Linked DNA regions of Thermogemmata fonticola. The protein of the gene in region 2 interacts with the protein of the main gene of each other region in a pairwise test. Links are inferred from orthologs where the notes say so. Each region holds a gene or a part of one and is shown on either strand. Other genes may lie near its edges.

Region 1 (3,484 bases), on a different replicon or contig from region 2:
ACGTAACAACTGTTGCACGGTCGGCAATTCGTCAGGGTCGCGGAGAATGCCTCCCAGGACCCCTTTTTCCGCTTCAAGGTTATGGGGTAAAGCACGCTCATTCAGTCCGTCGGACATCTTACTCTGCCTTCCGGCGACATCAACAACTCAAACTCTGGGGCAGGACAGGGCGGTCCGGGCGGCGAATCCCGCTCGTTGCCGCGGACCTTACACCCTAACCTGTCCTGCTCCGCGGGTGCCTAACATATCCTGATTGTGCTAGACGGGGAAGGGCGATTGCAAGGTTGGTGGTGTAGTCCATCCGGCGTCGCTGAGGCCGGGGCCTGGCCATCGAGTGATCACACGAGCGCTACCGTCAGATCAAAAGACAGTTGTGCTATCGCTGCTGTAGAATAAACACAAGGGGGACGAAGCCTTCATTCCATCATGTCCAGGTTCGTCTTGCCAGCGGGGGGGGTATCCAGGACTTCCGGGGGGTGCAATCATGGCGGCATTTGAGTTGAAGCGGGTGATTTCCGGGGGGCAGACGGGTGCGGATTTGGGAGGTTTGAAGGCCGCTAAAGCCTGTGGCATACCTACGGGCGGCTGGATGCCGAAAGGTTTTCTGACCGAGGATGGCCCGAAGCCCGAATACGAGCGGCTCTACGGCATGCTGGCTTTACCCACAAGCGAATACACCAAGCGAACACGTCGGAATGTGGAATTTGCTCGGGGCACGCTCTGTATCGCCAGTCGCTGGAATGCGGATGGTGTGGCTGCCACTCTCCGCTATGCCGAAGAACTCCAGCGGCCCTTATTGAAAATCCCGTATCCGAAATCCCCGCGTTCCAAAGTGAAAGTGACGCCGGAAGAGGTGTTCCAATGGCTGGTCCAAAATAACATTTTTGTGTTGAACGTGGCGGGGAATCGCGAAAGTAACGCCGAGGGGATCGAGGAATTCACCTACCGCTTTTTGGTGCAGGTTTTTCAACTGGTCAAAAACCAGTCAGCCGGGGGAGTCAGCGCGCCGCCCATCGTGTCTTCCGGAATATAGTCCTTGGGCCTGGTCTTTTTTTTTCCGACCCTGGTGGGGGAATGTGCTGGCCCACGCCGCTGGGAAGGCTTGTGTTGGCTGTTGTTCCCGGTTCGTCCTGACGGCTTTTCAACGCCGGGTCGCGGCGATAACGGCGACCTGAATCTTGGCTTCGATGGAATAGCCCAGGTGCACCGGCACTTCGACGATGGTGTTGGCCTCCTTGATGTGCTGCTCCATGCGGATCATTTCCGGTTCGACAAGCAGATTCTTCCCCTTGAGGTATTTGCTGATTTCGACCGGACCGATCGACCCATAGAGATGGCCTTCTTCGTTGGCGTTGGCTTCGATGGTGATAACGGGCAGGCGGGAGAGTTGCTCGGCCAACACCTTGAGGTCCGCGATTTTCGCTTCGCGTGCTTTCTGGACCTGAATCTTGTACTGTTCCAAGCGGCGGAGGTTTTCCTCGGTGGGGGGTACCGCCAATCCGTAGGGATACAGGTAATTGCGGGCATAGCCGGGACGAACCCGCACGACCTCTCCTTGCCGTCCGAGATGAGGAACATCCTGGACTAGCACGACGAAGACGTTGCCATGCGGGTCCTTTTTCACCTGTTGCCGCTTTTTGATTTTCTTTTTGGGCTGGCGTTGGGTGGAAGCGGTTGTCGCGGCTTGACCGGCTGCCTTGGCTGAGCTTTTCTTGGCCATGGAAATTACTCCTTAGGAATCCGCCGCGGATGCGATGCCGGGCGGACTCTTTTCCATTGGGTGAGCTATGTCCCCTCGCGCATACAGTACCGGGATTTGTCATCTTAGGGATCAATCCGGCCACTGTCCGCAGGGGGGCGTAATTCCTCCCGGCAGGTCCTGCTCGTGGCCTTGGCTTAAGCCAGCGGCCACGCTTCAGGGGCGGATGATCTGCGTATCAGAATCTGCGGATCAGAAAGGAATGGGGTCCTCATCCTCTTGGCCGGTGGAGGGGGTATCCGGGGTATAGGAGTCCGGCAATTCCTCATCGTGGGGAGCAGAGGCGGTCACGCGGGAATTGGAACGGTTGGCCGGGGCGGGAGGCGGGCCATCGGGATTGCGGCTGCCCAGGAATTCGATGCTTTCCACCACGACTTTGTGTTTGGAGCGTTTGCCGCCGCCGTTTTTGTCTTCCCATTGGTCGAGTTGCAACCGCCCCTCAATGTAGAGCGGGTCTCCCTTGCGCGCATATTGGTAGATCAGTTCGGGCAGATTGCGGCGTGTGTCCGGCCGGCTGTAGGCTTCACAATCGATGTAGAGGGGGTTGGGATCGTTTTCCCATTGCCCGGTTTGGGGATTTTTGCGGCTGCGCCCGACGGCAAAGCGGAACTTGATGACCGTGTTGCCGCTGGGAAGGGTGCGTGGAGCTTCCGGATTGTCGGTCAGCCGGCCAATCAACATCACTTTGTTCAACGTCGCCATGGTGCGACCTCCTCTCGGATGGGTCTCGCTAGGGGATACGGTTCAGACTCTGGGAAACGGTTGAGACGCCATCCTCTTACCAACTATCCCACACCCACCTGTCCATCGCAAGGTCCGTAGGTGGAAAAAAATCAGCCGAGGGGTTTAGAACATCGGATACCCCGTAGGTGCGGGCGTCGGAGAAATTGACTGCCAGCACAATCCTACTATTCCGGGAAGGGCGGGAAGATGGAACAACTCCAAGGATCAGGCAGGAAGAAGCGAGCCTGTTGCCTTACCTCGCGCGGAAAAAATGGCATCAATCCTATCTTACCGGAGAAACAGGTAGGCAATTCCTTGCCCCCGCTCAGGTAGAGGCCATCGAGCGGGACGGAGCGATGAGAACGATGGTTTCGTCAACAACGGTGGTTTTGTCAATACTCGCGGGAGCACGAGAACTTCAGGGTGGGTGTATGCGGTTTATTCCGATTTATCGGCACCCTCCGCGCTGCGGCGCGAGCGGCGGGTGGGTGCAGGCGTCGGGGCCGGAGTCGGAGTGGAAGCTGGAGGAGCTTCGGCGGCTCCGCTGTCCGGGGTCGCTGAGGGAGGCACGTCTTCTGCCAAAGGTACATCTTCACGCATGCCCCGCAGAGCGAAGGCCGTCGAATGATCCTCGCGTGCCACGTTGAGCATGGCGTCCACCCATTTGGGATGCAAACGGATTGTCAGATGGCGCAGGACGAGGCCTTCCTGGAGTTTGATATCACGGTCCAGTTCCCGCTGTTTTTGGCTGTCCTGCTGATAATAGATGACGTGATACGCCCCTTTTTTGAACTTGCGAATCGGATAGGCCAATTTGTGGTTGTAGTCCCAAGGGCGGCTGACGAGAATCTTCGCCTCATGCCGTTCCCAGAGGGCATGCAAATGCTTGAGGACTCCCTCGCTGTCCGTACTGACCTTGGTGGGGTCCAGGAGCAACATCGTTTCGTAGGTGTTGACTGGCATGGTTAGCCTCACTTTTGGGACTGCCAGCGCAGGCAGTCT
Region 2 (4,368 bases):
GTCATCGCCGGGCCGTGCTCGGTGGAAAATGAAGCCATGCTGCTGCGCACCGCGGAGTTTCTGCGGCAGCAAGGCGTGCGCTTCCTCCGCGCCGGGGCTTACAAGCCGCGCACCAGCCCCTATGCCTTCCAGGGTCTGGGCCGGCAAGGCTTGCGCATCCTCGCTCAGGCCCGCCAGCGCTTCGGACTGGGCATTGTCACCGAACTGATGGACACGGAAGAAGCGGAAGCCGTCGCCGAGGTGGCCGACATCATCCAGATCGGTGCCCGTAACATGCAGAACTTCGCCCTGCTCCGCCGCGTCGGACGTTGCCGCAAACCGGTGCTGCTCAAACGCGGCCTCTGCGCCACCCTCGAAGAATGGCTCATGGCCGCCGAATACATCCTGGCCGAAGGCAACTACCAGGTCATCCTCTGCGAGCGCGGCGTCCGCACCTTCTCCGACCACAGCCGCAATACCCTCGACCTGTCCGTCATTCCGCCCGCCAAAGCCTGGTCCCACCTGCCGATCCTGGTCGATCCAAGTCACGGAACGGGCAAGCGGGCTTACGTGCCGCCGATGGCCTTGGCCGCCCTCGCCGCCGGCGCCGATGGCTTGCTCATCGAAGTCCACCCCGAACCGGACAAAGCCCTCTCCGACGGCCCCCAATCCCTGGATTTTCCCGCCTTCGAGCAGCTCTGGCACCGCCTCGCCCGCCTCGCTGAGGTCCTCCACCGCACCCTCTAGCGCCGCCGCTAGCTCACTCAGCCCACCCCCGCCTCCCCCGTCTCTCTCTTCCTCCTGACCGGCTCTGGGCCTTTTCGCCCGCCGCCAGCGTTCCGTTTTTCCGGGAATGCCGGGGAAAAAGCGTGCGGTTGTGCGTCCCATCCCTGGCCGAATGGCATCCTTGACAAATGAAAAAATTATGAAAAATTGTCCACTTCATTTGACTTCTCGCAATTCATGGTGCATATGTACAGTTGAACCCAGCGAGACCCAGCAAAGCTCCGACAATCGCGGCATTGGCATCGCCGGTCCACAACCCGGCAGGCCAAGAGCCAAACGGCAAACCCAATCGATACCGTCTGTTTTTCGGCTCTGTCTGTGGACTTCTCCGAACAGGTGGCGGCGAAGGCCCCGCAGAGGCAACCCCGAAGCGGACGTTGGCCCAGTTTCCCCCAGAACTTCCCCGCCGGGACGAGCATCGGTTCCTGAAGCGGGACAGACGAGAGGAGAAAATCCCATGATCGCATTGCAAAAATTTTCCCACACTCCGTCGAACATGGGCACACAGCCTGAAGGAGGCGAGCGCCGCATCCGCCCCTGCAACCGAAAGGGACCTAGCGAGGAGCGGCAGCGGGAGGGATGCTACCGGGTTGACCCGCACGTGCCAAAGCCGCCCCGGTCAGAGGGCGCCTGGCGTCACGGGGACGGCCCCAGCCGGAAGCTCGCTCCCGGCCACGGCGGCAACGGTGATTGCACACTGGCGGCAGATTTTGTTAGGGTAGGATCATGGCATCGTTATTTGAGCAGCCGCGGCGGAAAGCGCGGGAACGAACCAGCCGGGACGGCAACGTTCATTCTTCCCCTTTGGGGAGCGGGATTCATCCTTCCATTCCTGGAGGGGAAGGAGGGATTGCGCCGCTGCAACTGTACGCCGATGTGGTGTTCGACCGGCCCCTGGACCAAGCGTGGACGTATGGGGTGCCGGAGCATCTGGTCGGCCTGGTGGGAGTGGGCAAGCGGGTGGCGGTCCCCTTGGGCAAAGGAAGCCGGGAGACCAGCGGCTTCTGCGTCGGCTTGCGCGAAACAGGCCCTCCCGCTTCCATCCAGGTCAAGCCGGTGCTTCGCGTCCTGGATGACGAAGCGCTGGTGGATGAGCACCTGCTCCAGTTGACCCGGTGGATGGCGGAGTATTACCTATGCGGCTGGGGTCAGGTGCTGCATGCGGTGGTGCCGGCGGGTGTCCGGGAGCAAGCGGGCACGCGCGAGGTGGCCGTAGTCGAAGTTCCTCCTGCGGCGGAGCAGCCGGAACCATTCCCCGCCCTGACGGCTCAACAGCGTGCGGTGTGGGAACTGGTACGGGACAGCGGCGGGGCGATGGAACTGCGCGACCTGCTGCGGCAGGGCCGCTGTTCTGCCGCGGTCGTGCAGGGGTTGGTCAAGAAGGGGTTGCTCCGGCGGTATCGCCGGCGGGTGGAGCGGGCGGAAGTTCAGGAGGCGGTAGCCGAGGCGGCGGAGCCGCCGCTCCTTGGGTCGCGCGAAGAGCCGCGGATCGTGCTCAACGGCGATCAGCAGCGGGTGTGGGGGCAATTGGAAGCGGCCCTGCAAGTGGGCGGATTCCAGCCGTTCCTGTTGCACGGCGTGACCGGCAGCGGCAAGACGGAGATCTACCTGCGGGCGATGGAAGCGGTGGTGCGCCAGGGCCGGCAGGTGATCGTCCTGGTCCCGGAGATCGCCTTGACACCCCAGACGATCGCCCGCTTCCGGCAGCGCGGCAACCGCGTGGCGGTGTTGCACAGCCACCTGACGGATGCGGAGCGCGGCGCGCACTGGCGGCGGATCGCCGCGGGAGAAGTGGAAGTGGTGGTGGGTGCTCGCAGCGCCATCTTCGCCCCGGCGCGCAAGCTGGGACTCATCGTGATCGACGAAGAACACGAGCATACGTTCAAGCAGGAAGCGACGCCACGCTACCATGCCCGCGATGTGGCCGTCATGCGGGCGCGCCTGGCGGGAGTGCCGGTGGTTCTGGGGTCCGCCACGCCCAGCCTGGAGAGCTGGTGGAACGCAGCCCGCGGACATTACACCTTGCTGAGCCTGCCCAAGCGCGTCGAGGCAAGGCCGCTGCCCCAGGTGCGGATCATCGACCTGCGGCACGAACCCAACAAAGGCGGAGCGATCAGCATGACCCTGGCTGCCGCGATGGAACGGGCCTTGCGCCAGGGAGGGCAGGTCCTGCTGCTGCTCAACCGCCGTGGTTACAGCACCTATGTGCATTGCTCCAGTTGCGGCCACGTGGCCCAGTGTTCCCATTGCGACATCGCCCTGACGTTTCACCGTTGCCGCAATGCCTTGCTCTGCCACTATTGCGGCTGGGAGACGGCCCCGTATCAGCGCTGCCCGGCGTGCGGCCAGGCGTCGATCCGCTACCAGGGACTGGGCACGGAGAAACTGCAAGCCGAGATCGCCGAGAAGTTCCCCGGTTACGTGTGCGTGCGGATGGATTCGGATACCACTAGCCGGCGCGGCAGCCACGAGGGGATTCTGGAAGCGTTCCGCACAGGCAAAATTCAGATACTGCTGGGAACGCAGATGATCGCCAAGGGGCTGGACTTCCCGAATGTGACGCTGGTGGGGGTGATCAACGCTGATGTCGGTCTGCATGTGCCGGATTTTCGCAGTGCCGAGCGGACGTTCCAGTTGCTGGCCCAGGTGGCCGGTCGAGCGGGCCGCGGCGACAAAGGCGGCGTGGTGTACATCCAGACGTTCACCCCGGATCATCCCTGTATCGCCCTGGCCGCCCGGCATGATTACGTCACCTTTGCTGGCCAGGAACTGGCCCAGCGCCGCCAGCACCGCTATCCGCCGTTTGAACACCTGGCCCGCTTGATCATCCGTAGCGAGGAGGAAGCCGCCGCGGCCCAGTTCGCCCAGACTCTGGCTGGGGCGTTGCAACGGGCCGCCGCTGTCGTGGACCGGCAGAGCCGGGAAGGGGGAACCGCCCCCCCTGGGGAATTGCCCGGCCCTCCGCCTCCCTTGCGCATCCTGGGTCCCGCCGAATGCCCCATCTACCGCCTCAACAATTACTACCGCTTCCACTTCCAGGTCCAGTCCCCGGATCGGGGACGATTGCAGAACGTGTTGCGGCGCGTGCTGGGCACTGTCCGCCCTCCTGCCGCCGTCGAGTTCCAGATCGACATGGACCCGTACTCCATGCTTTAGAGCTTGAGACCTGGCTGCTGGGATGGCACGGAAGAACAGGAGGGACAAGAGCAGCGATTCGGCCTGCGGCATAGCTCAACGATTTGGCCTCAGGGAGACTTTCAAAGGAAGTAAGGAAGAGAGTAGAAGTTGCTCTGGCGGGCCGTCAGCACGGGGACTATGAGTAAAGCAGCCGGAAAAAAGTTTTTTCACCTTGGGGTGCCAGAAAGTCCGCAGCCGATACCTTGACCAGAGACAGCCTGGGGCTATGCTCAATGCTAACGGGCTGTTGTGAACCGAGACGGAGGTTTCGCCGTACCATGGCACACGTCGTCACAGCAAACTGCTACGATTGCAAGTACACGGACTGCTGCGTTGTCTGTCCTGTGGAGTGCTTCTATCAGGACGAGATGATGCTCTACATTGACCCGCAGGATTGCATCGATTGCGAAGCCTGCGTCCCGGAAT

What was found. The genes of interacting proteins can lie anywhere in the genome.
Region 1: the proteins of priA (region 2) and H0921_RS08980 interact in binary tests that used the Escherichia coli proteins (3 or more experiments, as listed by UniProt). The link is inferred for Thermogemmata fonticola from one-to-one orthologs.

The regions. Positions count from the first base shown.
Region 1 is NZ_JACEFB010000005.1:103,916-107,399, reverse strand. The notes cover bases 707-3,439. They hold H0921_RS08980 (single-stranded DNA-binding protein), read right to left. Parts: upstream 2,462-3,439; coding sequence 1,952-2,461; downstream 707-1,951. Other genes in these bases: rpsF (30S ribosomal protein S6), read right to left, coding at 2,921-3,439; rplI (50S ribosomal protein L9), read right to left, coding at 1,142-1,720; H0921_RS08990 (putative molybdenum carrier protein), read left to right, coding at 707-1,033. Outside these bases: dnaB (replicative DNA helicase), read right to left, coding at 1-117; more of H0921_RS08990, read left to right, coding at 485-706; more of rpsF, read right to left, coding at 3,440-3,445. UniProt on the Escherichia coli protein: Plays an important role in DNA replication, recombination and repair. Binds to ssDNA and to an array of partner proteins to recruit them to their sites of action during DNA metabolism. Acts as a sliding platform that migrates on DNA via reptation.
Region 2 is NZ_JACEFB010000004.1:284,932-289,299, forward strand. What follows is about bases 1,174-4,206. They hold priA (replication restart helicase PriA), read left to right. Parts: upstream 1,174-1,491; coding sequence 1,492-3,921; downstream 3,922-4,206. In the rest of the region: aroF (3-deoxy-7-phosphoheptulonate synthase), read left to right, coding at 1-726; H0921_RS08440 (4Fe-4S dicluster domain-containing protein), read left to right, coding at 4,221-4,368.